DNA from 2 places in the Neobacillus sp. SAB-20_R2A genome. Region 1 is predicted to be linked to the other one. Evidence: a T-box and tRNA genes for the amino acid it is inferred to sense, from the RefSeq annotation. Region 1 holds a T-box; the other holds one or more tRNA genes.
What was found. The T-box of region 1 lies ahead of metG (methionine--tRNA ligase). A T-box ahead of a tRNA ligase gene usually reads a tRNA of that ligase, here a tRNA-Met.
Positions count from the first base shown of each region.

Region 2: it has a tRNA-Met gene. The T-box ahead of metG (methionine--tRNA ligase) is inferred to sense a tRNA for this amino acid. The anticodon was not compared.

Region 1 is NZ_CP145895.1:948,696-964,644, reverse strand. It holds gene V5M37_RS04805 (efflux RND transporter permease subunit) at 1-1,661, shown strand, start outside; gene V5M37_RS04800 (GNAT family N-acetyltransferase) at 1,732-2,163, opposite strand; partial or broken gene V5M37_RS04795 (HAD family hydrolase) at 2,233-2,880, opposite strand; gene V5M37_RS04790 (nucleotidyltransferase family protein) at 3,671-3,916, shown strand; gene bioB (biotin synthase BioB) at 4,045-5,058, opposite strand; gene kynU (kynureninase) at 5,439-6,725, shown strand; gene kynA (tryptophan 2,3-dioxygenase) at 6,771-7,619, shown strand; gene kynB (arylformamidase) at 7,658-8,284, shown strand; T-box leader at 8,851-9,123, shown strand; gene metG (methionine--tRNA ligase) at 9,183-10,817, shown strand; gene V5M37_RS04760 (undecaprenyldiphospho-muramoylpentapeptide beta-N-acetylglucosaminyltransferase) at 10,841-11,905, opposite strand; gene V5M37_RS04755 (YjcZ family sporulation protein) at 12,125-12,217, shown strand; gene V5M37_RS04750 (hypothetical protein) at 12,348-12,758, opposite strand; gene V5M37_RS04745 (cation:dicarboxylate symporter family transporter) at 13,483-14,730, opposite strand; gene V5M37_RS04740 (alpha/beta fold hydrolase) at 15,010-15,949, opposite strand, start outside.
Region 2 is NZ_CP145895.1:3,943,939-3,959,887, forward strand. It holds gene ppdK (pyruvate, phosphate dikinase) at 1-1,696, opposite strand, end outside; gene V5M37_RS19060 (pyruvate, water dikinase regulatory protein) at 1,700-2,515, opposite strand; gene V5M37_RS19065 (helix-turn-helix transcriptional regulator) at 2,538-3,173, opposite strand; gene mutM (bifunctional DNA-formamidopyrimidine glycosylase/DNA-(apurinic or apyrimidinic site) lyase) at 3,340-4,149, opposite strand; tRNA gene V5M37_RS19075 (tRNA-Ile) at 4,257-4,330, opposite strand; tRNA gene V5M37_RS19080 (tRNA-Trp) at 4,346-4,416, opposite strand; tRNA gene V5M37_RS19085 (tRNA-Tyr) at 4,422-4,506, opposite strand; tRNA gene V5M37_RS19090 (tRNA-Met) at 4,531-4,604, opposite strand; tRNA gene V5M37_RS19095 (tRNA-Ala) at 4,623-4,698, opposite strand; tRNA gene V5M37_RS19100 (tRNA-Leu) at 4,799-4,887, opposite strand; tRNA gene V5M37_RS19105 (tRNA-Gly) at 4,893-4,967, opposite strand; tRNA gene V5M37_RS19110 (tRNA-Leu) at 4,984-5,067, opposite strand; rRNA gene V5M37_RS19115 (23S ribosomal RNA) at 5,167-8,101, opposite strand; rRNA gene V5M37_RS19120 (16S ribosomal RNA) at 8,307-9,856, opposite strand; gene V5M37_RS19125 (hypothetical protein) at 10,250-10,387, shown strand; gene V5M37_RS19130 (exodeoxyribonuclease III) at 10,442-11,194, opposite strand; gene V5M37_RS19135 (divergent polysaccharide deacetylase family protein) at 11,322-12,107, opposite strand; gene V5M37_RS19140 (peptidylprolyl isomerase) at 12,210-12,650, opposite strand; gene V5M37_RS19145 (CBO0543 family protein) at 12,850-13,296, opposite strand; gene V5M37_RS19150 (DUF2515 domain-containing protein) at 13,229-14,347, opposite strand; gene shc (squalene--hopene cyclase) at 14,447-15,949, shown strand, end outside.

The DNA.
Region 1 (15,949 bases):
CTCTTGCTTTTATGGGATGGAAAGGCGGAAACGGAGAAAAACAAACGGTCAAACTCGATGCAAAAATGAAACCAATTTTGCAATCTGCATTCAAGCACAGAAAAGCGATGATTATTGTTTCGATCTTGGTCTTTTTAGGCGCCGGCATTTATTCTGCGTTCCTTCCAGTGAGTTTACTGCCTAGCGGAAAAATCGGACAAATTGCCGTAAAAGCAGAATTGCCTAAAGGAAGCACTCTAATCCAAGTAGATTCTGAAGTGCAAAAAATCGAAAAAGCATTAAAAGAAAATCCGAAGGTGGATGCCTATTCTGCCAATTTTGGTTCGACGATGACGCCGCAAAGTGACGACGTGTTTGACCAAGGCGGCGGCTTTATCACTTATCCGAATGTCGCTAACCTTTCAGTTGTATTAAAGAACGATAAGGATGCAGATTCCGTCATTAAACAGTTACAAAAGCAGCTTCCATCATTATCGAAGGATGTTACTTATACGGTAACAAGCCAAAACATTTCTGGTGATGATTCACAAATGCGTATCTTGTTTACTGGATCCGACCAAGCGACATTGGATCAAGTAGCGCAAGAAGCCAGAACAAACCTATCGAAAATTGCAGACTTGAGTGTCGATGGAAAAGTTGATTTAACAAACGGTGCACCTAAGTACAAGGTGACATTTGACCAAAAGGTGATAGAGGATAGAGGGGTTAAAGTGGCGGACATTCTGACCGTAGTGAACCGTTACATGTCTGCCTCTAAGGATGCCACGATTACCGTTGATCATAAGGCATTTCCTGTGGACCAATATTTAGATCAAATCGCTTCGGGCAGCAACTCAAATATTACATTAGAGGCTTCTGCGGATGATGTTTTAGCTTCGCTTTCCGCTGAAACATTTACAGGCAATAATGGTGATTTAGTCCGTTTTGACCAAATTGCTAAAATCTCAAAAGACCAGTCCCCATCAACGATTAGTGAGCGAGATGGGCAGCCATTCTCTCTGGTGACAGCACAGATTACATCAAATGATATTAGCAAAGTTTCAAGTGAAGCAGAGAAATCCCTAAGCAATATGAAAATGCCTAAAGATGTAACGTACTCATTAGGAGGAATCACCGAACAAGTAAAAGACATGATTTTTGATATGTCGGTAGCTGTTGCCTTTTCAATCCTGTTAGTATTGCTAATTACTTCCTCTATCTTCAAGGGATGGAAGGCGCCATTATCAGTATTATTAAGCATTCCGCTAGCATTAAGCGGTGTGGTTATTGCGTTAATTTTATTCCATGGTGAATGGAACTTAGCAGCATTAATCGGCATTCTAATGCTTACAGGTATTGTCGTAACGAATGGAATTGTGTTGATAGACAAAATTGAAAGAAATCGAAAAGAGGGAATGCCTGTGGAGGAAGCAGTTTTGAATGGCAGTCTTTCAAGGATTAGACCAATCTTGATGACAGCAGCAGCAACGGTCCTTACCTTATTGCCGCTGGCATTATCTCATAACGCAGATACGGTGATTTCGCAAACTCTTGGTATCGTCGTGATCGGCGGTATGGTAACATCGACCATCAACAGCTTTATTATCATTCCGATTATTTATCAATGGCTTCATAAAAAGACATCAAAAAATATATCGATGAATGCTAAGAGTATCAGCTAATATAAAAATGGCTTAGAGTAATGATAAAAAAGGTGACTGACACACTTTTGTGCCGTCACCTTTTTTATCATTAAAATGTCACCAGCATATCCCACGACGTTCCATCAACACCAATCTTTTTAAACCCAAATCTTTTGTATAACTGCAGGGCAGGATTGTTTGGGTCGACGCTTAAAGAGATTCCTTTATATCCGGATTCTTTTGTGATTCTTAGTATTTCACCAAGCAGAACAGTCCCTATCCCCTTTCCCCGGAATTCCGGCATAAGCGCCATTCCCAATAGAGGAGTTTGACTGTCGATATAGCCGTAAGTTTTATTGGATTCATCGAACAATCGAACCCAAACCGCACCGATGGGATGATGATCATTATCCTCTGCAATAATTGCCGTATCCCCGTTTCGGCCCCAGCCTTTTAAAGATTTTTCAATATGCGGCTCGTTCAAAATATCCCTGGATGGCCTCGGCTGCCCTTCTGGTATATAGATAGCTTGATAGAGCATTTCCCATAAAAATTGTTCATCTTTATTGGTCGCGAGTCTAATTTGATAACCGTTCAACTGCTTTCCCCCCTTAATTTTTTGCAATAATTGCATCAAGCCCATGTCTATCATGGAAGATAGGCGATGGCTATGGCCATGAAACTCTAAATGCGATGTAACTTGATTCGGCACTACCACACAGTAAACTCCTGCTTCTCTCGCCGCTTTAAGTCCGTTCAAGGAATCCTCAAAGGCAACAGCTTCGGATGGTTTGATTCCTAGTGCTTTGACAGCTTGAATATATAATTCTGGGTCCGGTTTCACTTTTGAAACATCGTCCCGTGTTTTTATGACATCAAAGTACTTGAAAATATGGAGCTTTTTTAAAAAACCTTCCACCCACTCACGGCTTGAGCTGGAGGCTAAGCCAATTTTCAATCCTAATTCTTTTGCTTCTTTAAGGTAGTCCCTTACCCCTTCTCGCGTGGCGGGCTCCTTCGTTTTTTCTAAAACTAATTCTTTGACAGAGTTTTCGATGACTTCGGGATTAACTGGTGTCGAAAGGTTTTCTTGGATATACGCAAATAATTCTGTGTCTTCCGTTCCTATGACTTTGGAAAACTGCTGCAGAGTAAGGTTTATTCCATAGCCTTTTTCTAGGACTTCTTTATAAGCCTCGAACCAGATTGTTTCCGTATCCACAATTAATCCATCAAAATCAAATATGATTGCCTTCAATTATGTATCACCTCTTTTAATTTAGACGATAGTTTTTGGAAAAGGTTTTACCGAGTCGGAATGTTTTTGCTGGGGTGAAAATTAATAACGACCGGGGATTTATTTTTTATATTGTTCGGGTGTTATGACCCTTTCATAACGACCGAAGACTTGATTTTTTATATTGTTCGGGTGTTATGACCCTTTCATAACAACCGAAGACTTGATTTTCTATATTGTCCAGTCGTTATGAGCCCTTCATAACGACCAGGGACTTGAATTTCTTTATCGTTCGGGTGTTATGACCCTTTCATAACGACCGAAGACTTGATTTTCTATATTATCCGGGTGTTATGAGCCCCTTTATAACGACCGGGGACTTGATTTTCTTTATCGTTCGGGTGTTATGACCCTTTCATAACGACCGAATTCTTGGTTTTCTATATTGTCCGGGTGTTATGAGCCCCTTTATAACGACCGGGGACTTGATTTTCTATATCGTTCGGGTGTTATGACCCTTTCATAACGACCGAATTCTTGGTTTTCTATATTGTCCGGGTGTTATAGCCCCTTTATAACGACCGGGGACTTGATTTTCTATATCGTTCGGGTGTTATGACCCTTTCATAACGACCGAATTCTTGGTTTTCTATATTGACCGGGTGTTATGAGCCCCTTTATAACGACCGGGGACTTGATTTTCTTTATCGTTCGGGTGTTATAAGCCTTTCATAACGACTGGAGCCTTGAATTTTTAAGCTGTCCGGGAGTTATAGCTCTTAATAAGATTGCGGGACCCTATCGGAAAAATGTGTTAAATTTTATCTTAGTAATTGCTGCCCCATGGGGAATCGAGGATTTGATTCATATGGAAGTTAAACCGACTCCAATATTTTTGGCAAATATGAAGCTTATAAAAGTTTATGTAAATCGTGTTAAAACCAAGAAATGGGAAGAAACATGGGATCAATTAAAGATATCAACCCAATCTTCACAACTTCCACATAAGTTCCCTATAAGTTCTACACAAGATACTATTAATATAAAAGTAACTTAATTAGGAAATAAGTTCATTGAACTCATTTCTTAAAACTTCCCATAATTTTGATTGGTGCTTGCGCCAATCTATTTTTTTTGCTTTAAAAATAAAGCCCCTCACTTTAGAGTAAAGTGAAGGGGTAATTTTTAAAAGGTTTCCGCAAATGTCTGGCTTTCTGTTTCAAATGGGTTGTCTTCAATTTCGAAGCCAAGGTCCTTAATTAGTTGATAGTCTTCACTAGCCCCTTGGCCGGCAGTTGTCAGGTAATCGCCGACAAAAATGGAGTTGGCGATAAACAGTCCCAGATTCTGAAGTGATCGTAAGTTAAATTCACGGCCGCCGGAGATGCGGATTTCTTTTGTCGGATTGATGAAGCGGAACAGTGCCAAAATTTTGAGGCAACGTATTGGTGTCAGCTCGTTTAGATCCTCAAGCTTCGTTCCTTTGATCGGATGAAGGAAATTAACCGGAATGGAATCAGCATCCAGTTTCCTTAACGCAAAGGCCATCTCAACGATATCATCATCGGTTTCTCCCATTCCGCAAATAACACCGGAGCAAGGGGAAATCCCCGCTTTCTTCACATTTTCAATCGTTTCGACACGGTCGTCATAATCATGTGTAGTCGTGATATTAGCATGGTGATTGGCACTTGTATTGATATTGTGATTGAAACGGTCAACCCCTGCCTCTTTCAGCTTGATTGCCTGCTCTTCGTTGACCAGCCCCATACAAGCGCAAATCTTGATTTGCTCGACCTCGCTCTTGATCTCCTGAACTGCTGAAATGACCGTATCGACCTCATTGTTGGTCGGTTTCCGTCCGCTCATGACGATGCAGTATGTACCAATTTTGTTTTTCTTCGCTTCTTTGGCACCCTCGACAATCGTCTGCTTGCTGATAAGGGTATACCGGTCGATTTCGGTTTTCGCATTAATCGACTGTGCGCAATAGCCACAATCCTCCGGACATAGGCCGCTTTTGGCGTTAATGATTAAATTCAACTTTACCTTTTTCCCATAATAATGTCTGCGAATTTCATAGGCGGCATTGACCAGGGACAAGATTTCATCGTCTTTGGAAAGCAGGATTTCCTTGGCTTGCTCTTTTGTTAAAACATATCCATCAATCACTTGATTTGCTAGTTTTGACCAACTCAAATTATCACCTCTAATTTTATTTGTTAACTGAAAATACAATTTGGTTTACAAATAAAATTATAAAGCAATTATTCTGTAAATTAAACCATTTTGTACCAAAGTTTTAAGAAAGGTTTTCGAGAAATTGGGGAAATACAGGTTTTTGAGCAAGTTAACAAGAGTAAATCTTCACAACTTCCCCACAACTTTCCCCCAACTTCTACATAACTTTTCACTATTATAAAAGTAACTTAATTAAGAAATAAGTTCCTTGAACTCATTTCTTAAAACTTCCCATAATCTTGATTGGTGCAGTCACCAATCTATTTTTTTTGCCCTTTTTTCCAATTCATTGTTAAGATTCAATTAGAATATATTTTTATTAGAGAAGGAGGAGTCCAATGCACATAGAAGATTTTTCGCCGACACAAGGGTTTGCCAGGATGTTAGACAAGGAGGATGCCCTATCGAGGTTCCGTGATGAGTTTTACATAAAGCCAGATTCCATTTATATGGACGGGAATTCGTTAGGACTACTTTCCAAACGGGCGGAACGTACACTTCTCGATACTATCGAGGATTGGAAGGACTATGGAATTGACGGCTGGACAAAAGGAAAGCAGCCATGGTTTTTCCTGTCAGAAAAATTGGGAAAAATGATCGCACCGCTTATAGGGGCAGCTCCTGACGAAGTAATTGCAAGCGGTTCCACAACTACTAATCTCCATCAGCTCGTTGCTACTTTTTATAAACCAACAGGTTCCCGCACGAAAATATTAGCGGATGAATTAAACTTTCCTAGTGATATTTATGCTTTAAAAAGCCAGCTGCAGGTTCATGGTCTTGATCCAGATGCTCACCTTATATCCTTGAAGAGCCGCGATGGCAGATTCATAGAAGAGGACGATATGATCGAAGCGATGACTGATGAGGTAGCCTTGGTAATCCTTCCGACGGTATTGTACCGTAGCGGGCAGGTGCTGGATATGAAACGGTTAACCTTGGAAGCACACAAGCGCAATATTTTAATAGGCTTTGATGCCTGCCATTCAATTGGCGCCATCCCCCATTCCTTCAGCGAATGGGATGTTGATTTTGCCTATTGGTGCAATTACAAATATTTAAACGGAGGGCCTGGGGCCGTCGGCGGCTTGTATGTGAATCGGAAACATTTTGGGGCATCCCCTGGTTTAGCCGGATGGTTTGGCTCGAACAAAGAGAAGCAATTTGACCTGGAGCATACCTTTACACCGGCGGAAACAGCGGCCGCATATCAAATTGGCACACCGCATGTTTTGAGCCTCGCCCCGCTTATTGGCTCCTTGGAAATGTTTGCTGAAGCCGGGATTGAGAATATTCGGCAGAAATCTTTGCATCTTACCCAATATCTAATGAAATTAATTGAACATGAGTTAGCTAACATGAATTTCATCATCGGAAACCCTCGAGAGGATTCCCGCCGCAGTGGACATGTCAGTCTTGAGCATGATGAGGCGGCCCGAATTTGCAAAGCATTAAAGGAAAATGGGGTCGTTCCAGATTTCCGTGCTCCTAATATTATCCGGCTGGCTCCGGTTGCCCTTTACAACACCTTTGAAGAAGTTTGGAAGGTTGTTCAAGTTTTAAAGATCATTATGTCGGAAAAACAGTATGAAAAGTTTGCCAACGAGCGGGATATTGTCGCGTAGCCTTAGGTCTTTTTTTAAAAAAATTTCCTAAAGGAGCCTAGATATATGGAAAGCGATGCGCAAGACCAAAACTTGAATTTAGACAAGGAAATTCAGACTGACTTTCAAAAGGAAATGTCCTACGGAGATTATCTTCATCTCGATAAAGTTTTATCAAGCCAGAACCGGTTATCCGACCACCACGATGAAATGCTGTTTATCATCATCCACCAGACGAGCGAGCTATGGATGAAACTGATTCTGCACGAATTGAACGCAGCCATCCAATGTATTCTCCGAAACGATTTGGAGCCATCATTTAAGATGCTGTCGCGCGTTTCCAGGATTCAGCAGCAGTTAATCCAGTCGTGGAATGTTCTCACGACCTTGACGCCTGCTGATTACATGCAATTTCGCCATAAACTTGGACGTTCTTCTGGGTTCCAATCGTATCAAAATAGGTTGATTGAGTTTGCTTTAGGTCAGAAAAATACCGGGACATTGGCTGTTTATCGGCATCAGACTGATCTATATAAAAAGATGTGTGATGCTCTAGGCGAGCCCAGCATATATGATGCAGCCATCTCGGCCCTTGCGGCTAATGGATTACCTGTTGATGAGGTTGTGCTGAAACGAGATTGGTCGGTGAGTTATGAGCCGAATAACAGTGTCGAGGAGGCGTGGCTGGCTGTTTACCGCAATACCGATAGATACTGGGACCTCTACGAACTGGCTGAAAAGCTGGTCGACATCGGCAATCAGCAGCAGCTTTGGCGGTTTCATCATATGACGACAGTGGAGAGAATTATTGGGCATAAGAAGGGAACTGGCGGATCCTCCGGTGTTCCCTATTTAAAAAAGGTCATTGACCATCAATTCTTTCCGGAGCTCTTGAGCCTCAGGACAAAGCTGTAATACACTTAGGCTATAAATGTGTTGGAGGCGGTATTTAAATGGATAAATGGATAGATATTTCGCAGCGGCTGGATAACAATATTACGGTTTGGCCGGGGGATACCCCTTTCTCTTATCGGGTGAGTTGGAGTATGGAAGAGAGCGGCTCATGCAATGTCGGCGAAATCACGATGAGTGCTCACACCGGCACCCATATTGATGCCCCCTACCATTTCGATAATGATGGAAAAAGGGTATTTGATTTGGATATAAATTTGTATATTGGTCCGGCGCGGGTTGTTCATTTGCCGAATGTGGCGAAAATAGGAGTTAAGGAGCTTAACGGTGTGGATTTGGAAGGGGTTGAGCGGCTTTTAATTCGGACTGATGCTTGGTCAGACCGTCGTGCGTTTCCTAGCTCAATTCCCCCAGTAGAGCCTGAGTTAGCGGCTTATCTTTCTGAACGGGGTGTACGGCTGCTTGGACTCGATTTGCCATCCGTGGATGAGTTGGATAGTAAAGAACTTTCCGCCCACCATGAGCTTACTCGCTGTGGGATTCATATTTTAGAGGGATTGGTCTTGGATGAGGTGGAGCCAGGGGATTATGAGTTGGCTGCATTGCCGCTGCCTTTGGTGGAGGCTGATGGGAGTCCGGTACGGGCTGTGATTCGGAAACTTCGATAGATTTTACCTATCTGGGTAAAGAGCTTTTCATTCATAGGGTATGGAATCTGGCTTTTTTCGGTAGTTCTGGTCTTATGAGGTTTTCATAAGACCATTTTCTATGCCTTTTTTACCTTTTCCGGTTTTATGAGGGTTTTCTTAAGACCACTTCTCTTCCTTTTCTTCACCCCCTTTGGCCTTATGAGGCTTTCATAAGACCTTTTCTCCTCCTTTTCTCTACCCTTTTTGGTCTTATGGGACTTTCATAAGACCATTTCTTCTCCTTTTCTCTACCCATTCTGGTCTTATGAAGCTTTCATAAGACCATTTCTCTTCCTTTTCTCTACCCATTCTGGTCTTATGAAGCTTTCATAAGACCATTTCTTCTCCTTTTCTCTACCCATTCTGGTCTTATGAAGCTTTCATAAGACCATTTCTTCTCCGGTTATTCACCTATTCTGGTCTTATAAGACTTTCAAAAGCCCCTTTGTCCTCCTTTCTTCACCAGTACTGGAAAAATTTGTATTTTTAAAAATAATCCATTGATTTTGTAAAATTTACCCTTTATAATAAATCCAATATATTCATCATAAGCGATGACGAGGAAAAGTAAAATGACGATACTTTCACCAGAGAGCTTCGGTAGCTGAAAAGAAGCAAAGTGACTCATTTGAACAATGGCCTCTGAGCTCCGTTCTGAACGTTACACCCTGTAACTAGTAGGCTGCGGCGAGAGTTGGTACTCGTTATCAAAACCACAGTATCGAACATCAATGTTCCGTACTTGCAGAGACTGATTGCGTGAGCAATTAGTAAATTAAGGTGGTACCACGGGATATTAATACAACCCCGTCCTTATCTATTTTCAATGGATAAGGACGGGGTTTTTTGTTTTTTCAAAAAAGGAGGGTATTGAGAAATGAATGTATTTATTGGAGGGGCTTGGCCGTATGCGAATGGATCGCTGCATCTCGGTCATATCGCAAGCCTGTTGCCAGGCGATATTTTGGCCCGTTATTATCGGCAAAGAGGAGAAAATGTATTGTACGTTTCGGGAAGTGACTGCAACGGGACGCCGATTGCCATCCGCGCCAAACAGGAAGGTGTCTCCCCTAAGGAAATTGCCGACCGCTACCACAACGAGTTCGACGACAATTTTAAAAGGCTGGGATTTTCATACGATTGTTACACGAGAACAGATTCAGAGCATCACCATAAAACGGTACAGCAAATTTTCTTGGACCTCATCAACAACGGCTATATTTATAAAAAAGAAATCGAGCAAACGTATTGTGAATCCTGCGAGCAGTTTCTTCCCGACCGATACGTCGAGGGGATTTGTCCCAACTGCGGTCAGCCATCACGCGGCGACCAATGTGATTATTGCTCCACCATTCTGGACCCAATCGACCTATTAGAGAAAAAGTGCAAGCTATGCGGGAATACTCCGGCTATTAGGCAAACAGAGCACTTCTATTTTTCATTAAAGAATTTCAAAGAACCGCTCACAAACTTGGTTTCCAGAGCTAAAGAGAATGCTGCCTGGCGGGAAAATGCTATCCATTTAACTGAAAGATACATCAACGAAGGCTTACAGGACCGGGCTGTCTCTAGAGATTTACCAGTGGGAATCAGCGTTCCTATAAAAGGCTATGAAGAGAAAAAAATCTATGTTTGGATTGAAGCAGTATCGGGGTATTACTCCGCCAGCAAAAAATGGGCCTTAGATTCCGGAAAAAATGATTCAAAATTTTGGGGTGAGGACGCCGTTTCTTATTATGTGCACGGAAAAGACAATATTCCTTTTCATAGTATCATTTGGCCAGCGATTTTACTCGGCATTCAAAACAAAAAGCTGCCAGACCATATTGTTTCGAATGAATATTTAACACTTGAAAAGAAAAAGATTTCGACCAGCCGCAATTGGGCTGTGTGGGTACCGGATACCTTGGAAAAATATCATCCCGATTCGATTCGCTATTTTTTAACGATTAATGCACCTGAGAATCGAGATACTGATTTTTCTTGGAGGGAATTTATTTATAGCCACAACTCGGAGTTGCTTGGCGGATATGGTAATTTGGTCAATAGGACGTTGAAGTTTATTAGTAAATATTACGAAGGACAAGTACCGACTGGCTCGATTGATCCTAGTATTTACGCAAAAATCCAAAATGGCTACCAGTCCGTCGGCAAGCATATTAAAAACGGACATTTTAAACAGGCATTAGAAGAGGTTTTCAATCTGGTGCGCTTTGCTAACAAGTATTTTGACGAACAAAAGCCATGGAAACAAATCGACGAAGATAAAAGTGAGTGTGACGAAACGATTTTTAATTGCACGATTATCATACTCAATCTAGCGCAATTATTGGCACCGGTTTTGCCTTTTTCCAGCAAAGAGGTCAATCAGATGTTTGGACGGTCCGAGTTTACATGGAAACCTATTGACTCTGTCCCGGACAAAATTATCGAAGTAAAGCCTTTATTCGACCGAATTGACGTGAAAGCCATTGACAAGGAATTAGAAAAATTAAATACCCAATCCAATTAAAAAAGCTAGCCTGGGCTAGCTTTTTATCTATATTTATTGATTTCCGTCACCAGCGTCTGCAGTGCTTCTCCTTGCTGGGATTGCTTCATCGTCATGTGGATTTCCCCGCTCTTTTGGTCAAGCGTTTCTAAATGTTTCAGAAGTGATTCACTGGTTAGTTGTTCTTCTTCAAGAGTGAGTGAAAATCCTTTTTCCGCAAAAGCTTTTGCGTTTAAAATTTGGTCGCCCCTGCTTTGCTGCAGTCCCAGTGGAATAATCAGCATCGGGATTCCTAAGGCCAAAAATTCAAAAATGGCATTGGATCCGCCACGAGTGATGACAAGATCGGTAGCCGCTAAAACGTCGGCGAGTTCCTCGTGCATGTACTCGAATTGTCTATATCCAGAAATACCTTCCAGGCTTGGGTCGAGATTGTTTTTTCCGCACAAATGAGCAATTTGGTACTTGGCTGTCAGTTGTTTTAGAGAACCTCTCACTACCTCATTAATCTTCCGTGCCCCCAAGCTTCCGCCCATGATGGTCAGTATCGGCCGGCCGCTATGGAACCCCAGGAACCTTCGCCCCTTTTCCTCCGAGCCTTGCAGAATTTCCTTCCTGATTGGAGAGCCGATCGCCTTCACTTTGCTTTTTGGAAAATATTTTTCGGTCTCTTCAAAGGATGTAAAGATTTTGTCTGCGAATCGTTGCGAAATCTTATTCGCCAGACCTGGGGTCATATCACTTTCGTGAATAAATATTGGGATTTTTAAAGACCTGGCCGCGATAATGACCGGTACAGATACAAATCCGCCTTTTGAAAAGACCAAATCAGGCTTTAATTTCTTTAAAATTCTTCGTGCATCCAGGCAGCCCTTCAACACCCTGAAAATATCCTTAACATTTTCAAGATCGATGTACCTTCTTAACTTCCCGCTGCTGATGCCATGATACGGAACCGCAATTTTTTTAATTAATTCCTTTTCGATGCCTTTCTTTGAACCAATATATTGGATATCCCAGTCATTCCGAATTTCACTGATGATGGCCAGATTCGGGGTCACATGACCAGCAGATCCGCCTCCTGTAAAAACAATCGTCTTTTTCGCCATTATTGCCTCCTGCATACATTCGCATAATAGCTTAATTATATGTAATAAGTGAAGGCAATACCATCACTATAGGGAAAAATGCAGGGAAAATTTAAAGAGAAAGCAGCCTCCAGAAAGCATGCAATTAATTTTTTAAGTATAATTTCCATACTTGTCCATTTCAAAAAACATCATCAATGAATAGATTATAGTATCCCATGAAAAAGGGAGGTGAGTTGTATGTACGGCGGTGGCTATGGCAACAGCTTCGTGTTGATTGTCGTTCTATTCATCTTGTTAATCATTGTTGGTACAAGCTTCGGCAGATACTAATCCTTATTTAAGACAACCCTCCTAAAACCTCCAACCGTTTTGAAGCGTGGCAGCCACCACGCTTCTTTTTTCATTTTATTAGAATAAGGAAGAAAAAGACCAAACCTGAGATTTGGTCTTTTTTACGGTTTTAAGCCACTTTAATTGCTTTGCCAAACGGCACTCTAGGAAGGAATACACCTGGTACGAGCCAAAACATTTCATAATCAAGCTTTTCTAAGTCCTCAGAAAAAAAGCCGGTAACATCGGTAATATAAAACAGCGTATCAATTTGTTCTTCCTTTGCCCACTCAAGAACTAATGTATAGGAGGATTTCCCGTGAGAATACCATTTAATGGTGTCACTTTTTATCGGAGAAATGCTCCTTATTTTAAAATCTGCTTGAACCAAAATAGTATCGGGTTTTACTGTTTCAAACAGTTTGACTATGTTATTGATGAGAATCGTTGGGGCATCATTACTGGAAGTGTCCACTGCCAAGGCCACCTTTTTATCCTGACGTTCCTGAATCATCGAAAGAATCCGCTTATGCCATTTCACACCGTTTCCCCCTTTGCAATATTCAAGCGACCGCTATTATTTTCGGTAAGAAAGAAGCGGTTTATGATTGGATAAATGCGCCAGAAAAATGCTGTAACGAATGTATTTCATGGGGAAAATTATGCTTATTAAAATAAATTTTTTACGGTTTATCTAAGTGGTTTAAGGGTGAGAATACTTCATGTTTAAAAAGAAAATTTGAAAGGATCAATCGCTTGATTCAATCCGCCGCTCACCACACGTGAAAGCAGTTTTAAGCTTCATAAAATCATACATAAGAGCTGCCTTTCTCCCTTTATCCGTATACCTGTTTCTTTTTTGTTTCAGGCAGGCCATAAACTCAAAATCGCATTGGCATGGGTCGATTCCTTTGCTTAAACAAAAGTCATGCCGCTGACAGCATTCATCAACATCATTAATCGGGGCTCCCGGCCCGCTGCAGCCTGGTCCTCACCAGCGATAGCCAGGGAATACGCAAAAGCGAAATGGGTTTCGGTATTCGCGGTTATGCACTTGTTCCACCTCCCTTAAGGTTGTCCTTATACTACTAAAATATGTACAACCTATCGTAAGGGAATTGGCGCATTTACTATTTTAAATTACTAAATAAAGCGGGACCCGTCTCAGAATCCTGTGAATAAGACCTACCTTTTCTAAATTCGCCACAATAAAAAAAGGTGCCTGACACCCTCAGGGTCAGACACCTGCTATCTGCTATTTATTACTATGCTGCTAATTCTTTTGGCTCTTCGTCTATCTTATGACCTTCCCATCTAGAGATGACGATCGCTGCTAATGAGTTACCCACAATATTGACGCAGGTCCGCGCCATGTCAAGGATACGGTCGATTCCGGCGATGAAGGCAAGGCCTTCTACTGGGATACCTACGGTTCCCAAAGTGGCAAGAAGAACAACGAATGATACACCTGGAACTCCGGCAATCCCTTTAGAGGTAATCATCAATACAAGCACCAACGTAATTTGGTGGCCGATGCTCATATGGATTCCGTACATTTGTGCAATAAACAATGCCGCAATAGCCTGGTACAAGGTAGAACCATCGAGATTAAAAGAATAGCCCGTTGGTATAACAAAGGAGGTAATCGCCTTTGGACAGCCGAGTTTCTCCATTTTTTCCATAATTTTTGGAAGAACCGTTTCCGAGCTTGCTGTAGAATAACCTAATAATAGTTCGTCTTTCAAATATTTCAATAGCTTAAAGATATTAAAACCGACTAATTTGGCTGTTAATCCTAAGACCACTAAAATAAAGAACGCCATGGCACCGTACACAACGATGACCAATTTTCCTAAAGGAATTAGCGAAGATAACCCAAATTTTGAAACCGTTACACCAATTAAGGCAAATACACCTATTGGAGCAACCTTCATAATTTGATTGGTCACATAGAACATAGCATCAGCTGTTCCCTTGAAGAAATTGATTATCGGGGTTCCTTTTTCCCCAATAGCGGCAACGCCCAATCCGAACATGACGGAGAAGAAGATGATCGCTAACATATCACCGTTCGCTAATGACTGCATGATATTGGTCGGAACAATATTGACAAAGGTATCAGCCATTGAATGGGTTTCTGTTGTTTTGGCAGTTTCCACATACGTGTTAATGTCCGTTTTCGTTAAGTGAGAACGGTCAACGCCAGTCCCTGGATGGAAGATGTTACCGGCCAAAAGACCAACAACAATGGCAATTGTCGTAATGATTTCAAAATATAGCAGCGTTTTGCCGCCGAGTTTCCCTAGAGATTTCATATCACCGGTACCGGCAACCCCTACTATGATACTCGAAACCACAATTGGTACGACAATCATTTTAATTAACCGAATAAAAACGTTTCCAATTGGCTGTAAATAATCTGCAATATGCGGGTTTCCATAGAAAATGGCACCAACAATAATACCAAGCACTAAACCAATGAAGATTTGCCAAGCCAAGCTGATTCTTTTCATAACATGCACCTCTCTTGTTGTAATGTTTAAATTGCATAGAGGAATTATTAATTTTACCTCTTTTCTTTCAAAAAACAAATGAAGATAATCACATTTTGTCGCCTACTATAATTTTATTTATAAATCGCATTCAAATCAATGGCAAAGAAATACCATTTTCAAGTAATTCATTAGGACTATTTTAAAAATAAAATTATTTTGAAATATTAAATAATTATGTATATCGAACCATAACGAAAAAGAACCCTGTTTCCAGAGTTCTATGCTGCTTATTATTGCCTAAATATTCGTCAGCCTTTGTTTAATCTTTATACATTCGTGATAAAATTTTTCAGGTTCCTCAAAGTTCAATAGATGGGCTGATTTTTCAAACCAAACCAATTCCTTATGCGGGCATTGCATAACATCAAAGTATTGTTTGGCCAGAGCGGAAGGTGTTTGATAATCCTGCCTTCCAGCAAAAATGTAAACCGGCACCTCAAGCTTTACTGCATTCGTTATGAAATCTATCGCCAAAAGCTCTTCCCACATGTTCTCCAAACAAAATCTTCCTGCCTTTATGTAGGAGAACCAGTCCTTCAGCGTGTATTCATTGGCGAACAGCATGTTAGAATAAATCAAATTAAATTCATTGACCCCGATATAGGAACCGCCAAACTTTGTCAGCCATTTCCTTTGGGCGTTCAAATAATCCATGTCAGCTGGATTATAGTCTAGCGCCTCTAGTTCCTTTAAGGCTTTTTCATTTTTAAGGTCACGGGCCTTGTTCAACGTGTATTCATATGACAGTCTTTCCCCGGTGCGCATGTCTACCACCTGGCCAATGCCTATGTAGCTAGAGATATATTGTGGGCATTTTTGTACAGCCAAAATCCCCAGGACTGATCCCCACGAATGTCCAACGAGAATCAGCTTTTCCTTTTTGAAACGCTTGAGGAGATATTCGATCACTTGAATGGTGTCATTTAAAATGTTTTCAATGGTTAGGTCTTCTTTTCGAATGTCAGCAGAGTAGGACAAGCCTGCCCCTCTTTGGTCCCAGTTGACGATTAGGAATTCCTTTTCGAGATCCTTTTGAAATTTCGGGGCAAATCCGATTTGTGCTGTACCCGGTCCGCCGTGCAAAAACAGCATAATCGGCTGGCTAACATCTTCCCCTCTGAATAGCACCCATTGCTTCCGGCCGCCAATCATGACTTCTTCCAATGCCGCAATGGAT
Region 2 (15,949 bases), 2.9 Mb from region 1:
AATCCATAAACATATGCTCTGTCCGGCACAATCCAATTCCGCCGGCACCGAATTCAAATGATTTCTTAGCATCCTCTGGATTATCGGCATTGGCACGGACACCTATTTTACGTTCTTGGTCTGCCCAAGCAAGAAGCTGCTGGAATTCTTCAGATAATTCAGGATCGATCATTGGGATTTCACCAAGCATAATTTCACCTGTTGAACCATCAACCGTGATAATATCACCATGTTTAACAACCGTGTCACCTACACTGAATTGTTTTGCTTTCATGTCAATCTTTAAGGCTTCACAGCCGCAAATACAAGCTTTCCCCATACCGCGGGCAACCACGGCAGCGTGGCTTGTCATTCCACCGCGGCTAGTTAAAATAGCTTGTGCTGCAACCATACCATGGATATCATCTGGCGTCGTTTCAGGAGAAACAAGGATAACCTTTTTACCTTCATTTCCTAATTGTTCCGCTTCATCGGCATCAAAAACAACCCGTCCGGTTGCAGCGCCTGGTGATGCCGGCAAACCTTTAGCTAATATTCTTCTTTCAGCTTTGTCATCGATTCGGCGGTGCAGCAGTTGGTTTAATTGGTCAGGATCAACACGAAGCAGCGCTGTCTTTTTATCGATAATTCCTTCCTCCACCATCTCAACCGCTATGCGGATAGCTGCTTGGGCGGTACGTTTTCCGTTCCGTGTTTGAAGGATGAACAGTTTCCCGCGTTCCACTGTGAATTCAATATCCTGCATTTCCTTGTAATGCTGTTCAAGGCGTTGGCATGTTTCTGAAAACTGTTTGTAAACGCCAGGCATTTCATCCTTAAGGGTGGCAATTGGCTGTGGGGTACGGATACCGGCAACAACATCTTCACCTTGAGCGTTTATTAAATATTCCCCATAAAGCACATGCTCACCGGTAGAAGGATTTCTTGTAAAAGCAACACCTGTACCTGAGTCGTTCCCCATATTTCCAAACACCATGCTTTGGATATTAACGGCCGTTCCAAGGTGATCCGGGATTTTATTTAAGCGGCGGTAAACAATCGCCCGTTGATTATTCCAAGAATTGAATACCGCATTGATGGCAAGGAAAAGCTGCTCTTTCGGATTTTGCGGGAAGTCCTTACGCGTATGCTTTTTGACAATTTCCTTATAGCCAACAATGACTTCCTTCCAGTCTTCAGCAGTCATATCAGGGTCAGAGGTATACCCCTTGTGTTCGCGTGTCTCTTCTAAATATTGTTCAAAATAATACGTATCAATTTCAAGGACCACGTTGCTGAACATTTGAATGAAACGGCGATAAGAGTCGTAAGCAAATCGTGGATTATTCGTTAATGCTGCCAAACCCACAACAGTTTCGTCATTCATCCCCAGATTTAAAATGGTATCCATCATCCCAGGCATAGAAAAAACTGAACCGGATCGAACAGAAACAAGTAAAGGATTCTGCGGGTCACCGAGTTTTTTATCCATTTTTTCTTCCAAAAGTCTTAACGCCTCTAATGTCTGTGATTCTACTAAAGCTGGAATGGTTTTATCAGATTCATAGTAAGCATTACAAGCTTGCGTTGTAATGGTAAAACCATAAGGAACCGGCAGGCCGATTCTTGTCATTTCTGCTAGATTCGCTCCCTTTCCCCCAAGTAAATCCCGCATGTTGCCATGGCCTTCATGAAATAAATAAACGAATTTTCCCATGTTTTAAAAGCTCCTCTCTTTTTTCAAAACGTCTAAAATTAATCCTGCAGTTTCTTCAATCGCTTTATTCGAAACATTTATGATTGGACAGCCTACGCGTTTCATAATTTTTTCGGCATAATCTAGTTCGTCGAGAATTCTCTGGAAGCTTGCATAATTCGCCTTTGAGCCCAGCCCAAGTGCTTTTAGGCGCTCAGTGCGAATTTCGTTTAATTTATCTGGTGAAATAATTAAACCGATACAATTTTTTCTCGGTATTTTAAAAAGTTCATCTGGCGGAGGCACTTCTGGAACTAACGGTACATTGGCCACTTTAAAACGCTTATGGGCAAGGTACATGGACAGCGGCGTTTTTGAAGTCCGGGATACACCGATTAAAACAATATCGGCCTTCATAATGCCTCTTGGGTCCCGCCCATCATCATATTTCACGGCAAATTCAATCGCCTCGATTTTGCGGAAATATTCTTCGTCTAATTTTCTCATTAGGCCAGGCTGGCGGTGGGGCTGTTTATTAAACCTTGTTGCAAATGCATTCATTAATGGGTTGAGGAGGTCCACTGCCATTATCCCCTCTTCCATGGCACGCTTATCTAAATAATCTTTTAATTCCGGAATAACGATTGTATAGGCAATGATTGAATGGTCCTTTCTTGCCAAAATAATCACATCTTCAATGTCTTCAATGTCGTCTACATATGAGTTTCGGCGAATTTCTACCTGTCCACCATTAAACTGTGTTGCCACCGCTTTTACAACGAGCTCAGCTGTTTCACCAACCGAGTCAGATACTACGTAGACAACTTCCTTTTGTACCAAAATCGCAGCAACTCCCCTTAATCTATTTTTCTTCCATAAATTCTAAATAGGCCTTTGTTATTGTCGTTTTGGTAATTCTCCCTAACAACAAATATGTATTATTTTTATGATTGACTTCCTTTACTACCGGTAAGGAGTCAATATGAAAATTAATCATTTTTTTGGCCGCTTCGAGCAAGGTTTCCTCTGAATTAATCGTGATAATATTAGGCATTCTTGTCATAATGACACTTACGGGCAATTCCTGCAGATTTTTGTTCCCAAGTGCAGCCCTGAGCAAATCCTTTCGGGAAATCACTCCTGCCAAATTTCCTTCTGTATCCACCGCATAAAGTGTTCCAACATCCTCGAGGAATAACTGGACAATCGCATTATAAACAGAAGTTGATTTTTCAACCACGATTGGATGTGCCTTAAAATCAGATACCTTTTGATGAATAAACTTCTTCGCCTGCCGTTTTACTTCTAATTTGTCATTAAAAAAATAGCCTACACGCGGTCTGGCATCCAGACTGCCAGACATGGTCAAGATTGCAAGGTCCGGTCTTAATGCCGCTCTAGTAACAGAAAGCTTCTCTGCAATTTCTTTACCGGTTATCGGGCCATTTTCCTTTACAATCTGCAGAATTTCATCCTGACGCTTGGTGAGTTTAATCATTAGCACCACCTTATTCACAATAAATATGTTATATATATTTAAATGTGCTATACTTATTTGTATATAGTATAGTACATTTAAACAAATTCGGAAACAATAATTTTGACAAATTGGCTAATTTTTTCATTTAATAAAAAAACCCGCCGGAAATCGGCAGGATACAGTACTACTTTTGACAATCTGGACAATAAAAAGTTTTTCGGGAAGAGATTGTTTCCATTTTGATTGTTGCCCCGCAACGTCGGCATTTCTCTCCCTCGCGATCGTATACTTGGCATAGTGGATTAAAACCGCCCGTTTTTTTATCACCCTTGAAAATCGGATTTTCCATGTAACCTCCATTCTGAATGGCCACCTGGAGAATTTTTTTCATCGATTGAAACAATTGTGAACGGCTAGGTGGATTAATGTCATCAATGTCTTTGGTTGGTAAAATTTCTGCATCAAAGCAGATTTCAGCAGAATAGCAATTGCCAATTCCTGCAATAAACTCCTGATCCAAAAGTGTCGTCTTCAAACGGCCATGCTTGCTGCCAATTCGTTTAATAAATTCATCTAGTGTAAAACTGCTGTTCAGTGGTTCCGGCCCTAGATGGGAAAGTTTTTCTTCTGCTTCCTGATGGGAATATAAATGAAGATATCCCAGACGCAGACCAATAAAGTATAAATGTTCATTTCCGAAAGAAAGCTGAACCTGTATCGTTCGTTTAGGTTTATCTGCTTCCTGTCCATAAAACATCCATCCCCCGAGCATTAGATGCAATAACAGAACCTGCCCATTTTGGAGTTGAAAAAGAAGGTGTTTCCCCCTTCGATTGATGGTGGTTATTTTTTGATTAAGTACGGATCTTTTAAAAAGTTCGGGATTCACATTTATTGATTTTTCACGGTTAACTTGGACATCGGTAATAGTTTTACCTGCAATCATTTGGCTTAAAAGAATCTTATAGTTTTCCATTTCCGGCAGTTCAGGCATAATGTCTTCCTCCAAAACTCTTTTCCTTTATGCTATCCAAAACGGGTAAAATCAAATAAAAAAACCGAATCATATCGACTCGGTTTTAAACAGTTACTCTATTGAAGTGGGCCTAAATGGACTTGAACCATCGACCTCACGCTTATCAGGCGTGCGCTCTAACCAGCTGAGCTATAGGCCCATGATGTAATTGAAACAGGGGCAGTAGGAATCGAACCCACACTGAAGGTTTTGGAGACCTTAGTTCTACCTTTAAACTATGCCCCTATAAATGGTGGAGGGGGACGGATTCGAACCGCCGAACCCTGAGGGAGCGGATTTACAGTCCGCCGCGTTTAGCCACTTCGCTACCCCTCCATTATATAATTGCAAAAAAAATAATAGCGGCGGAGGGGATCGAACCCCCGACCTTACGGGTATGAACCGTACGCTCTAGCCAGCTGAGCTACACCGCCAAAAGTATAATATAAAAATGGTGGAGCCTAGCGGGATCGAACCGCTGACCTCCTGCGTGCAAAGCAGGCGCTCTCCCAGCTGAGCTAAGGCCCCATACATATAATAATCAGGAAAACAGAATCTGAAGTGATCGACCCTTCGTCCCGAACGTAGTACTCAATCAAGCTAAAGCTATTTCCCGTTAGAGAAATAATGGTGCCGAGGACCGGAATCGAACCGGTACGGTAGTCACCTACCGCAGGATTTTAAGTCCTGTGCGTCTGCCAGTTCCGCCACCCCGGCACGTTTGGAGCGGAAGACGGGATTCGAACCCGCGACCCCCACCTTGGCAAGGTGGTGTTCTACCACTGAACTACTTCCGCATTTTGATCTCTTTGATGCGGGTGAAGGGACTTGAACCCATACGGTATTACTACCACTAGAACCTGAATCTAGCGCGTCTGCCGATTCCGCCACACCCGCAATATATAATATTGCATATTGGGATTTCATTCCCTCAAAACTAGATAATACAGAAGAAGTTTAGTAAAAACGAGTTCGCCTTGTTACATTTTAAATGACTTGGTTAAGTCCTCGATCGATTAGTATCAGTCAGCTCCACACGTCACCGCGCTTCCACCTCTGACCTATCAACCTGATCATCTTTCAGGGATCTTACTAGCTTGACGCTATGGGAAATCTCATCTCGAGGGGGGCTTCATGCTTAGATGCTTTCAGCACTTATCCCGTCCGCACATAGCTACCCAGCGATGCCTTTGGCAAGACAACTGGTACACCAGCGGTGCGTCCATCCCGGTCCTCTCGTACTAAGGACAGCTCCTCTCAAATTTCCTGCGCCCACGACGGATAGGGACCGAACTGTCTCACGACGTTCTGAACCCAGCTCGCGTACCGCTTTAATGGGCGAACAGCCCAACCCTTGGGACCGACTACAGCCCCAGGATGCGATGAGCCGACATCGAGGTGCCAAACCTCCCCGTCGATGTGGACTCTTGGGGGAGATAAGCCTGTTATCCCCAGGGTAGCTTTTATCCGTTGAGCGATGGCCCTTCCATGCGGAACCACCGGATCACTAAGCCCGACTTTCGTCCCTGCTCGACTTGTAGGTCTCGCAGTCAAGCTCCCTTGTGCCTTTACACTCTGCGAATGATTTCCAACCATTCTGAGGGAACCTTTGGGCGCCTCCGTTACACTTTAGGAGGCGACCGCCCCAGTCAAACTGCCCACCTGACACTGTCTCCCACCCCGATGAGGGGTGCGGGTTAGAATTTCAATACAGCCAGGGTAGTATCCCACCGACGCCTCCACCGAAGCTGGCGCTCCGGTTTCTCAGGCTCCTACCTATCCTGTACAAGCTGTACCAAAATTCAATATCAGGCTACAGTAAAGCTCCATGGGGTCTTTCCGTCCTGTCGCGGGTAACCTGCATCTTCACAGGTACTATAATTTCACCGAGTCTCTCGTTGAGACAGTGCCCAGATCGTTACGCCTTTCGTGCGGGTCGGAACTTACCCGACAAGGAATTTCGCTACCTTAGGACCGTTATAGTTACGGCCGCCGTTTACTGGGGCTTCGATTCAGAGCTTCGCTTGCGCTAACCCCTCCTCTTAACCTTCCAGCACCGGGCAGGCGTCAGCCCCTATACTTCGCCTTGCGGCTTTGCAGAGACCTGTGTTTTTGCTAAACAGTCGCCTGGGCCTATTCACTGCGGCTCTTCGGGGCTATTCACCCCAAAAAGCACCCCTTCTCCCGAAGTTACGGGGTCATTTTGCCGAGTTCCTTAACGAGAGTTCTCTCGCTCACCTTAGGATTCTCTCCTCGCCTACCTGTGTCGGTTTGCGGTACGGGCACCTTTTATCTCGCTAGAGGCTTTTCTTGGCAGTGTGGAATCAGGAACTTCGGTACTATAATTCCCTCGGCATCACAGCTCAGCCTTATGGCAAGCGGATTTTCCTACTTGCCAGCCTAACTGCTTGCACGCACATATCCAGCAGTGCGCTTACCCTATCCTCCTGCGTCCCCCCATCACTCAAACGATAAAGAGGTGGTACAGGAATATCAACCTGTTGTCCATCGCCTACGCCTTTCGGCCTCGGCTTAGGTCCCGACTAACCCTGAGCGGACGAGCCTTCCTCAGGAAACCTTAGGCATACGGTGGATGAGATTCTCACTCATCTTTCGCTACTCATACCGGCATTCTCACTTCTAAGCGCTCCACCAGTCCTTACGGTCTAGCTTCAACGCCCTTAGAACGCTCTCCTACCGCGGACACCACAAGGTGTCCACCCACAGCTTCGGTGATACGTTTAGCCCCGGTACATTTTCGGCGCAGAGTCACTCGACCAGTGAGCTATTACGCACTCTTTAAATGGTGGCTGCTTCTAAGCCAACATCCTGGTTGTCTAAGCAACTCCACATCCTTTTCCACTTAACGTATACTTTGGGACCTTAGCTGGTGGTCTGGGCTGTTTCCCTTTTGACTACGGATCTTATCACTCGCAGTCTGACTCCCACGGATAAGTCATTGGCATTCGGAGTTTGTCTGAATTCGGTAACCCGATGAGGGCCCCTAGTCCAAACAGTGCTCTACCTCCAAGACTCTAACTACGTGAGGCTAGCCCTAAAGCTATTTCGGAGAGAACCAGCTATCTCCAAGTTCGATTGGAATTTCTCCGCTACCCACACCTCATCCCCGCACTTTTCAACGTGCGTGGGTTCGGGCCTCCATCCAGTGTTACCTGGACTTCACCCTGGACATGGGTAGATCACCTGGTTTCGGGTCTACGACTACATACTAATTCGCCCTATTCAGACTCGCTTTCGCTGCGGCTCCGTCTCTTCAACTTAACCTCGCATGCAATCGTAACTCGCCGGTTCATTCTACAAAAGGCACGCCATCACCCATGAACGGGCTCTGACTACTTGTAGGCACACGGTTTCAGGATCTCTTTCACTCCCCTTCCGGGGTGCTTTTCACCTTTCCCTCACGGTACTGGTTCACTATCGGTCACTAGGGAGTATTTAGCCTTGGGAGATGGTCCTCCCTGCTTCCGACCGGATTTCACGTGTCCGGCCGTACTCAGGATCCACTCAGGAGGGAACGAAGTTTCAACTACAGGGCTTTTACCTTCTATGGCCGGCCTTTCCAGACCGCTTCATCTACCCCGTTCCTTTGTAACTCCATGTTGAGTGTCCTACAACCCCGAAAGGCAAGCCTTTCGGTTTGGGCTGTTCCCGTTTCGCTCGCCGCTACTCAGGGAATCGCGTTTGCTTTCTCTTCCTCCGGGTACTTAGATGTTTCAGTTCCCCGGGTCTGCCTTCAATACCCTATGTATTCAGGTAAAGATACTGCTCCATTACGAACAGTGGGTTTCCCCATTCGGAAATCTCCGGATCGGCGCTTACTTACAGCTCCCCGAAGCATATCGGTGTTAGTCCCGTCCTTCATCGGCTCCTAGTGCCAAGGCATTCACCGTGCGCCCTTTCTAACTTAACCTAAAAGGTTTTACTTACTCTTAAAAATAAGAGAGAAAAACTAAAATGGCGATTACTCGGTTCTTACTTGGTTACTTCTTCTTTTACGATTATCTAGTTTTCAAAGAACGAATAAAAAAAGCTTTGAGAGAAATAATTCCCTCAAAACTAAACAAACAGAAAACAGTCAACATCTTATCAGTCCATAAGGACTGCATTATCCTTAGAAAGGAGGTGATCCAGCCGCACCTTCCGATACGGCTACCTTGTTACGACTTCACCCCAATCATCTGTCCCACCTTAGGCGGCTGGCTCCTTACGGTTACCCCACCGACTTCGGGTGTTACAAACTCTCGTGGTGTGACGGGCGGTGTGTACAAGGCCCGGGAACGTATTCACCGCGGCATGCTGATCCGCGATTACTAGCGATTCCGGCTTCATGCAGGCGAGTTGCAGCCTGCAATCCGAACTGAGAATGGTTTTATGGGATTGGCTCCACCTCGCGGCTTCGCTGCCCTTTGTACCATCCATTGTAGCACGTGTGTAGCCCAGGTCATAAGGGGCATGATGATTTGACGTCATCCCCACCTTCCTCCGGTTTGTCACCGGCAGTCACCTTAGAGTGCCCAACTGAATGCTGGCAACTAAGATCAAGGGTTGCGCTCGTTGCGGGACTTAACCCAACATCTCACGACACGAGCTGACGACAACCATGCACCACCTGTCACTCTGTCCCCCGAAGGGGAAATTCCTATCTCTAGGAGTGTCAGAGGATGTCAAGACCTGGTAAGGTTCTTCGCGTTGCTTCGAATTAAACCACATGCTCCACCGCTTGTGCGGGCCCCCGTCAATTCCTTTGAGTTTCAGCCTTGCGGCCGTACTCCCCAGGCGGAGTGCTTAATGCGTTAGCTGCAGCACTAAAGGGCGGAAACCCTCTAACACTTAGCACTCATCGTTTACGGCGTGGACTACCAGGGTATCTAATCCTGTTTGCTCCCCACGCTTTCGCGCCTCAGCGTCAGTTACAGACCAGAAAGCCGCCTTCGCCACTGGTGTTCCTCCACATCTCTACGCATTTCACCGCTACACGTGGAATTCCGCTTTCCTCTTCTGCACTCAAGTCCCCCAGTTTCCAATGACCCTCCACGGTTGAGCCGTGGGCTTTCACATCAGACTTAAAGGACCGCCTGCGCGCGCTTTACGCCCAATAATTCCGGACAACGCTTGCCACCTACGTATTACCGCGGCTGCTGGCACGTAGTTAGCCGTGGCTTTCTGGTCAGGTACCGTCAAGGTACCGGCAGTTACTCCGATACTTGTTCTTCCCTGACAACAGAGCTTTACGACCCGAAGGCCTTCATCGCTCACGCGGCGTTGCTCCATCAGACTTTCGTCCATTGTGGAAGATTCCCTACTGCTGCCTCCCGTAGGAGTCTGGGCCGTGTCTCAGTCCCAGTGTGGCCGATCACCCTCTCAGGTCGGCTACGCATCGTCGCCTTGGTGAGCCGTTACCTCACCAACTAGCTAATGCGCCGCGGGCCCATCTGTAAGTGTCAGCCGAAACCGACTTTCAACCTTCCCTCATGTGAGGGAAGAAATTATCCGGTATTAGCTCCGGTTTCCCGAAGTTATCCCAGTCTTACAGGCAGGTTGCCCACGTGTTACTCACCCGTCCGCCGCTAACCACCAGGAGCAAGCTCCCAGTGATTCGCTCGACTTGCATGTATTAGGCACGCCGCCAGCGTTCGTCCTGAGCCAGGATCAAACTCTCCAATAAAGTTGAGTTGATTAGCTCAAAAATGTTACGTTGGCTCATGTTTTCTATTTAGTAGAAGAAACATGATAATTATTGTTTGTTGACGTTTTTGTTTGTTTAGTTTTCAAAGAACTATCTACTAATCTATCAATTAGCGACATTTGTTATATTAACATAATGCCTTCTCTTTGTCAACCTTCATCAAGATAATTTATGAAACAGAACTTTTCTTCCAACTATCTCGCATCAGCGACAATGTTTATATTACTACTCAAATGAATGTTCGTCAACTGCTATTTTTAACTATGATAAAAGTTCATTTCAAATAGTAATTTTTATTTTTAAAAACGTTTAGTTTTCTTCTGCTTGGGAAAAAATACTTAAGTAATTTTTCTCTAGGAAGGGGCTGTTAATATGAATTTCAATCCAATGAAAAAAGAAAATGATACAGATTTCGTCGACTCAAGCGCTCAAGAACAACTAGGCAATTCAACCGATTCAGATAAGAATCCTGAATTTGACGAACTGGGAACACCTCTTAATGAAATTTAAGGTTAAAAAAACCCTTTGCCAAACCATGACAAAGGGTTTTTTTAACCTTAATCCTTAATGTATTTCCAGCACTACAGGACAATGATCACTACCCATAACATGAGCGTGAATATCAGCATTTTTTAAACGCTCACCTAAAGTTTGCGAGACGATGAAGTAGTCAATCCGCCATCCGATATTTCTTTCTCGAACTTTATTCATGTATGACCACCACGTATAAGCTCCCTCTTTATCCGGATAGAAATGTCGGAAGCTGTCGACAAATCCTGCCTCCAGAAGTGTTGACATTTTAGCACGTTCTTCGTCTGTAAAACCTGAATTCCCTACATTTGATTTCGGATTCCTTAAATCAATTTCCATGTGGGCAACATTTAAATCGCCGCAAAAGACAACAGGCTTTATCTTATCCAGCTCTTGCAGATGCTGAAGAATCCGCACCTCCCATTCCAAACGGTACCCTAGCCTTGCTAAGTCTCTCTGGGAGTTTGGTGTATATACATTGACCAAGAAAAAATCAGGGAATTCTAATGTAAGAATTCGACCTTCATTTTCATCATCTTCCTGTCCCACTCCATATTTAACTGATAACGGTTCAGCTTTTGTAAAAACAGCCGTACCTGAATAACCTTTCTTAACGGCATAGTTCCAGTATTGATGATAGCCGTCTAACTCCAGACTAATTTGCCCTTCTTGCAATTTCGTTTCCTGAATACAAAAGATATCCGCATCAACCTCATTAAAATATTCCAAAAAGCCTTTTTTCACACAAGCTCTAAGACCGTTCACATTCCATGAAACTAGTTTCATTTAATGATCCTACTCCCTTATGACTCTTATTCTATTTAATAAAGGTCATTGTATCAGCTTTAGGTGACACACGGAAAGGATTTTGTTCAGAAAATAAATGGAAAAAGGCAACGAATCGCTGCCTTTATTAGGGGATAAATTTCTTTTCAATTAATTGATAGTCAAAAAGCTGTGATACAGGAACAATTTTGATATTCTTCTTATTAAATTCGTCCATCGACTGCAAAATTCCATTCGAGCAGACTTTCCCAGTCACTCCAACATGGCCAATTGCAATAGCCTTTCTTTTTATCTCTGTCTTTTTTGCCAGCAGGTTCATCTGTTTTCGGACATGTGCGGGGGATGTAATATCATCCAGAAAGACATCATTCTTTAATAAAGGAACACCCATTTCGGCTGCAATCTTAGGGAATTTCGATTTGCTGCTAGTGCCGCTGTCAACGATATATAGATTTTTTTCCTTCGCTACCTCGACAATTGCGCGGACAATATTTTCATTCTCCACAGCCAGCGAGCCCATGTGATTATTAAGTCCGACAGCATACGGAACGCTCTTAACAGCCTCTAAAACACGTTCTCTTACTTGCTTTGGGGATAGGTCCGCGGTAATGGGTTTAGGTCCAAGCCATGATCGTTTCCCTCTTTTAGGCTCCATCGGCAAATGAATCATGACTTCAAAGCCATTTTTATGAGCCAATTGCGCGTGTTTTTTCGAGTTGTCGGTAAAAGGCATGACCGCAGCTGTAATAGGTACATCTCCTTCTAGAAAGTCACTCGCCCCTTTGACACAGCCCCCAAAGTCATCAATAATAATGGCCGCTTTAAGGTTTTTTGCCTCTGATTCCTTTGCAATCACTTTTGTATTAATAGGAAGAACCAATAGTAAAAGGAGAAAAACCACGAATTTCTTCAATATAAAGACCCCCGTATCTGAGTTATTAAAGATATTTTCCCCTTGTTACACTTTATTAGTCCAAAGAAAAAGAGAGCTAAAAATCAGCTCTCCCGTAAAAAATTATTCTTCATCAAAAACGCGTACTTCTTTCATGGTGTCACCGTTTCTCATTGATCTTACGGCCTCAAGATCAGAAGTTACTTGCCCAAAAACAGTATGGACACCATTTAGGTGCGGCTGTGATTCATGAACGATAAAGAATTGGCTGCCGCCAGTGTCTCTTCCCGCATGAGCCATGGAAAGTGAACCAGGTACATGCTTATGTGGATTGCCTTCCGTTTCACACTTTATAGTGTAGCCGGGACCACCCATTCCTGTTCCTGTAGGGTCACCCCCCTGAGATACGAAGCCCGGAATTACTCGGTGAAAAATAACTCCATTGTAAAAACCTGAGTTCGCCAGTTTCTCAAAGTTTTCAACTGTCCCCGGCGCTTCGTTTTGAAATAAATCAAACTCGATTTTCGCGCCATTTTCCATCAATATGTATCCTTTTTTAGCCATATATAACACTCCTTATGTAAAAAATCATCTTAATCATACACTTTTCATCAAAGAAAAGAAAGTATTGGCACATTTGCCCATTTATATTTTTTACAGAAGTGTGTTAAAATAATTTTACCCCTTCCGAACATTCGCTTGTTGCGGGACACTTAACCACTGTACGGACGGAAGGGGCAGCCGAGACTTTGTCTCGGCTTTTTTATTTTTTTTCTTTTTCCAGCCATTGAAAAAACATCGTTACCGCTGATAAAAATAAAAGATACCCAAAAAAAGTGTAAATGTGCTTCCACTCCACCGCATGCTTAAACAAGCCAAGAACCTCAGCTAATTTTTCTAGAATGGGTATCAATAAACTGGCAAACAGGATTACACCCATCCTCCCCCATTTATTCAAACCAGCAATCACATATAAAAAAACGGCCATAAATATCGGAAGCACCACAAGCGTAAACGCGATATTTATGGAAAAAACGTCCGCTAGCGGGCGAAACGTAAACTCATACATTCCCTTACCTACAAAATAAAGATCCAAATAAGTCCCTATTAATGAGCCGAGCACCCCGCCAGCCAACACATGCTTAAAAGTTAATCGTCTTTTTGGCAAGAGCTGCGATTTCGAGCCGTTCAAGTGTTTTACAGTATTCATCTCTTATCTCTCCGTCCATCATTTCCATATCGTCCACTAAATAATCCGCCACACGCCAGTCTTCAAACCAATCCCCAGGCTCCGCTTCCGTCTGGATGACATTTTTCCAAGCATTTTCAAGATTCGGGCTGTAAAATCTTCTTGCTCCCTTCCTAAGCCTGCAGGATTTCAGGCGCAGCGGATAAGCTATACCGGGTGTCCCCTCATTCACATTATTAAAAAGATGCGGCCAATAATCCTTTCGCGATCCAGTATGCGGATGCAATTTTGCCCATTCCAAAGCTTGTATATGAAAATCTTTATTTTTAAAAAGAACGGAATATAACCTTTTCCCAAGTAAAATCCGTTCATGCAGGGATTCAAATTGATGAAGCGTCTGGCCCTTCAGCCCGCCATCTCCATAAGGAAATAGAATATGGTTGAAGGAAAGCACGTCCTGTAGAATAAATTCAAACTTATTTAATACCTCTTTCTGGTAAACCAGATTTTGAACCACCCTTTTTTCCAAGTAACTCTGTTCGTTAATGACCATTGCAATACAATGAATATAGCGGTCATGATTCTCCCAAAAGTAATTCCAAATCGTTTCCATAAAGGTCGAAACATTTAAATGCGAAAGCATATAAAACATTGGTTTACCCCTGCGCAGACTTTCCTCATAAAGCAGAAATTGCGGATAAACATCCTGGAAAATCAGCCAATTACCTCTCTCCAAAAAAGAAAAAAACGAATCTCTTTCTTTTTTTGATAGCAGTTTCGTTAAAAATTCCCCTTTTAAATCGGTCATGTTGTACCCACCGTTTCGTGAAACCATATGACCCAAAAATGCCCATTGGATATCTGGGTACTGGAGATAGAAATCAAGGTAGGCTTTTGTCCTTGTGACATTATTAATGTTATGTTTTGCTGTTACCTTTTTTATATTTTCTAAAAGAACTTGATCTCTCCCTGTTAACGGGATCTGGACCACAGCTGCCCCTTTATTTTTTTTTCTTAATTCTGCCCGGATGATTTCTAGCGGCGGTTTGTCACGATTCCTCCAAAAAAACAAGGCAAATACCCCCAATACGAATGGTCCTTGCACAATAGGAATATGTATAGCCTAAGGAGTTTTGCCTAAGAAAGGAGTGACCTGCTGGTGGATATACAAATGGGTATCGATTGGATTATTGACAGGCTTAGAAAAGACCAATCTCCCGACGGCTCCTGGGATTATCCTTTTGATACAGGAATTTCAACAGATGCTTTTACCATCATTTTATTACGCACATTGGAGATACATGATGAAGAATTAATCGAAGGTCTTTGCAGGCGGATTTTAAGTAAGCAGGAAAAAAACGGGGCTTGGAAGCTTTTTTATGATGAGGGAAATGGAAATGTATCATCTACACTGGAGGCGTACTATGCCCTCCTTTTCTCCGGATATTACTCAAAAAAAGACAAGAATTTACAGGCGGCAAAGAAATTTATTTTAGCCCATGGCGGTCTAAAAGAGGTTAGTACGTATACGAAAATCATGCTAGCCCTAACTGGCCAATACAGGTGGCCTTCGTTTTCACCACTGCCGATTGAAGTTATTCTTTTGCCGACTAACTTCCCGATCAATTTCTATTCCTTTTCTGTGTTTGGGCGGGCTAATTTGACACCAATAATGATTCTTGCCTCCAAGAAGTTATCGATAAAAGCTAAAAATGCTCCCGACTTAACCGACCTGCACATCCACCGGGAGGCAGACGAACAATGGATTCGTTCGGATGAATGGCGCTCGTTGTTATCCTTGATTGAAGATGGAGTGGAGAATTTAATTGGCATCCCGGAAGAGCTCAGAAACTTAGCATTTGAACGAGCAAAGAAATATATGCTGGACAGGATTGAACCGGATGGAACATTTTTAAGTTACTACAGCAGTACCTTCTTAATGATTTTTGCCCTGCTCTCACTTGGCTATAAAAAAACGGACTCGGTTATTACCAAAGCGATTGAGGGACTAAAGTCCATGAAATGTGAAATAAACGGTTTTCCCCATATGCAATACACAACAGCAACTGTTTGGAATACATCCTTAATAAGCTTTGCCTTGCAATCAGCTGGATTATCTCCGGAAGACACCATGGTTGCAGAAGCAAATCGTTACCTTTTAACTCGCCAGCAGCATAAATTTGGCGATTGGGTGATTCATAATCCCAACAGCTTACCTGGAGGCTGGGGCTTTTCGAATATAAATACAATCCTGCCCGATGTGGATGACACGACCGCCTCCCTTAGGTCACTTTCAAGAATTGCCTCCTCTGAAAAAGCGGCTTGGGAGAGAGGAATCAGCTGGACCTTGTCGATGCAAAATGATGACGGCGGCTGGCCAGCCTTTGAGAGAAAAGCCGATTCAAATTGGTTGAAATTATTGCCGCTAGAAAAAGGCGAGTTTTTGCTAAAGGACCCGACATGTGCCGATCTCACTGGAAGAACATTAGAGTTCTTTGGTAATTATACAAATTTGCCCAAAAACCATACTGTCATAAAAAAAGGCATCAACTGGCTTTGGAAAGACCAAAAGCGAGACGGCTCCTGGTATGGCCGCTGGGGAATTTGCTATATGTACGGAACCTGGGCAGCTATTACCGGATTACTGGCAGTTGACATACCAGAAAGGGACCAA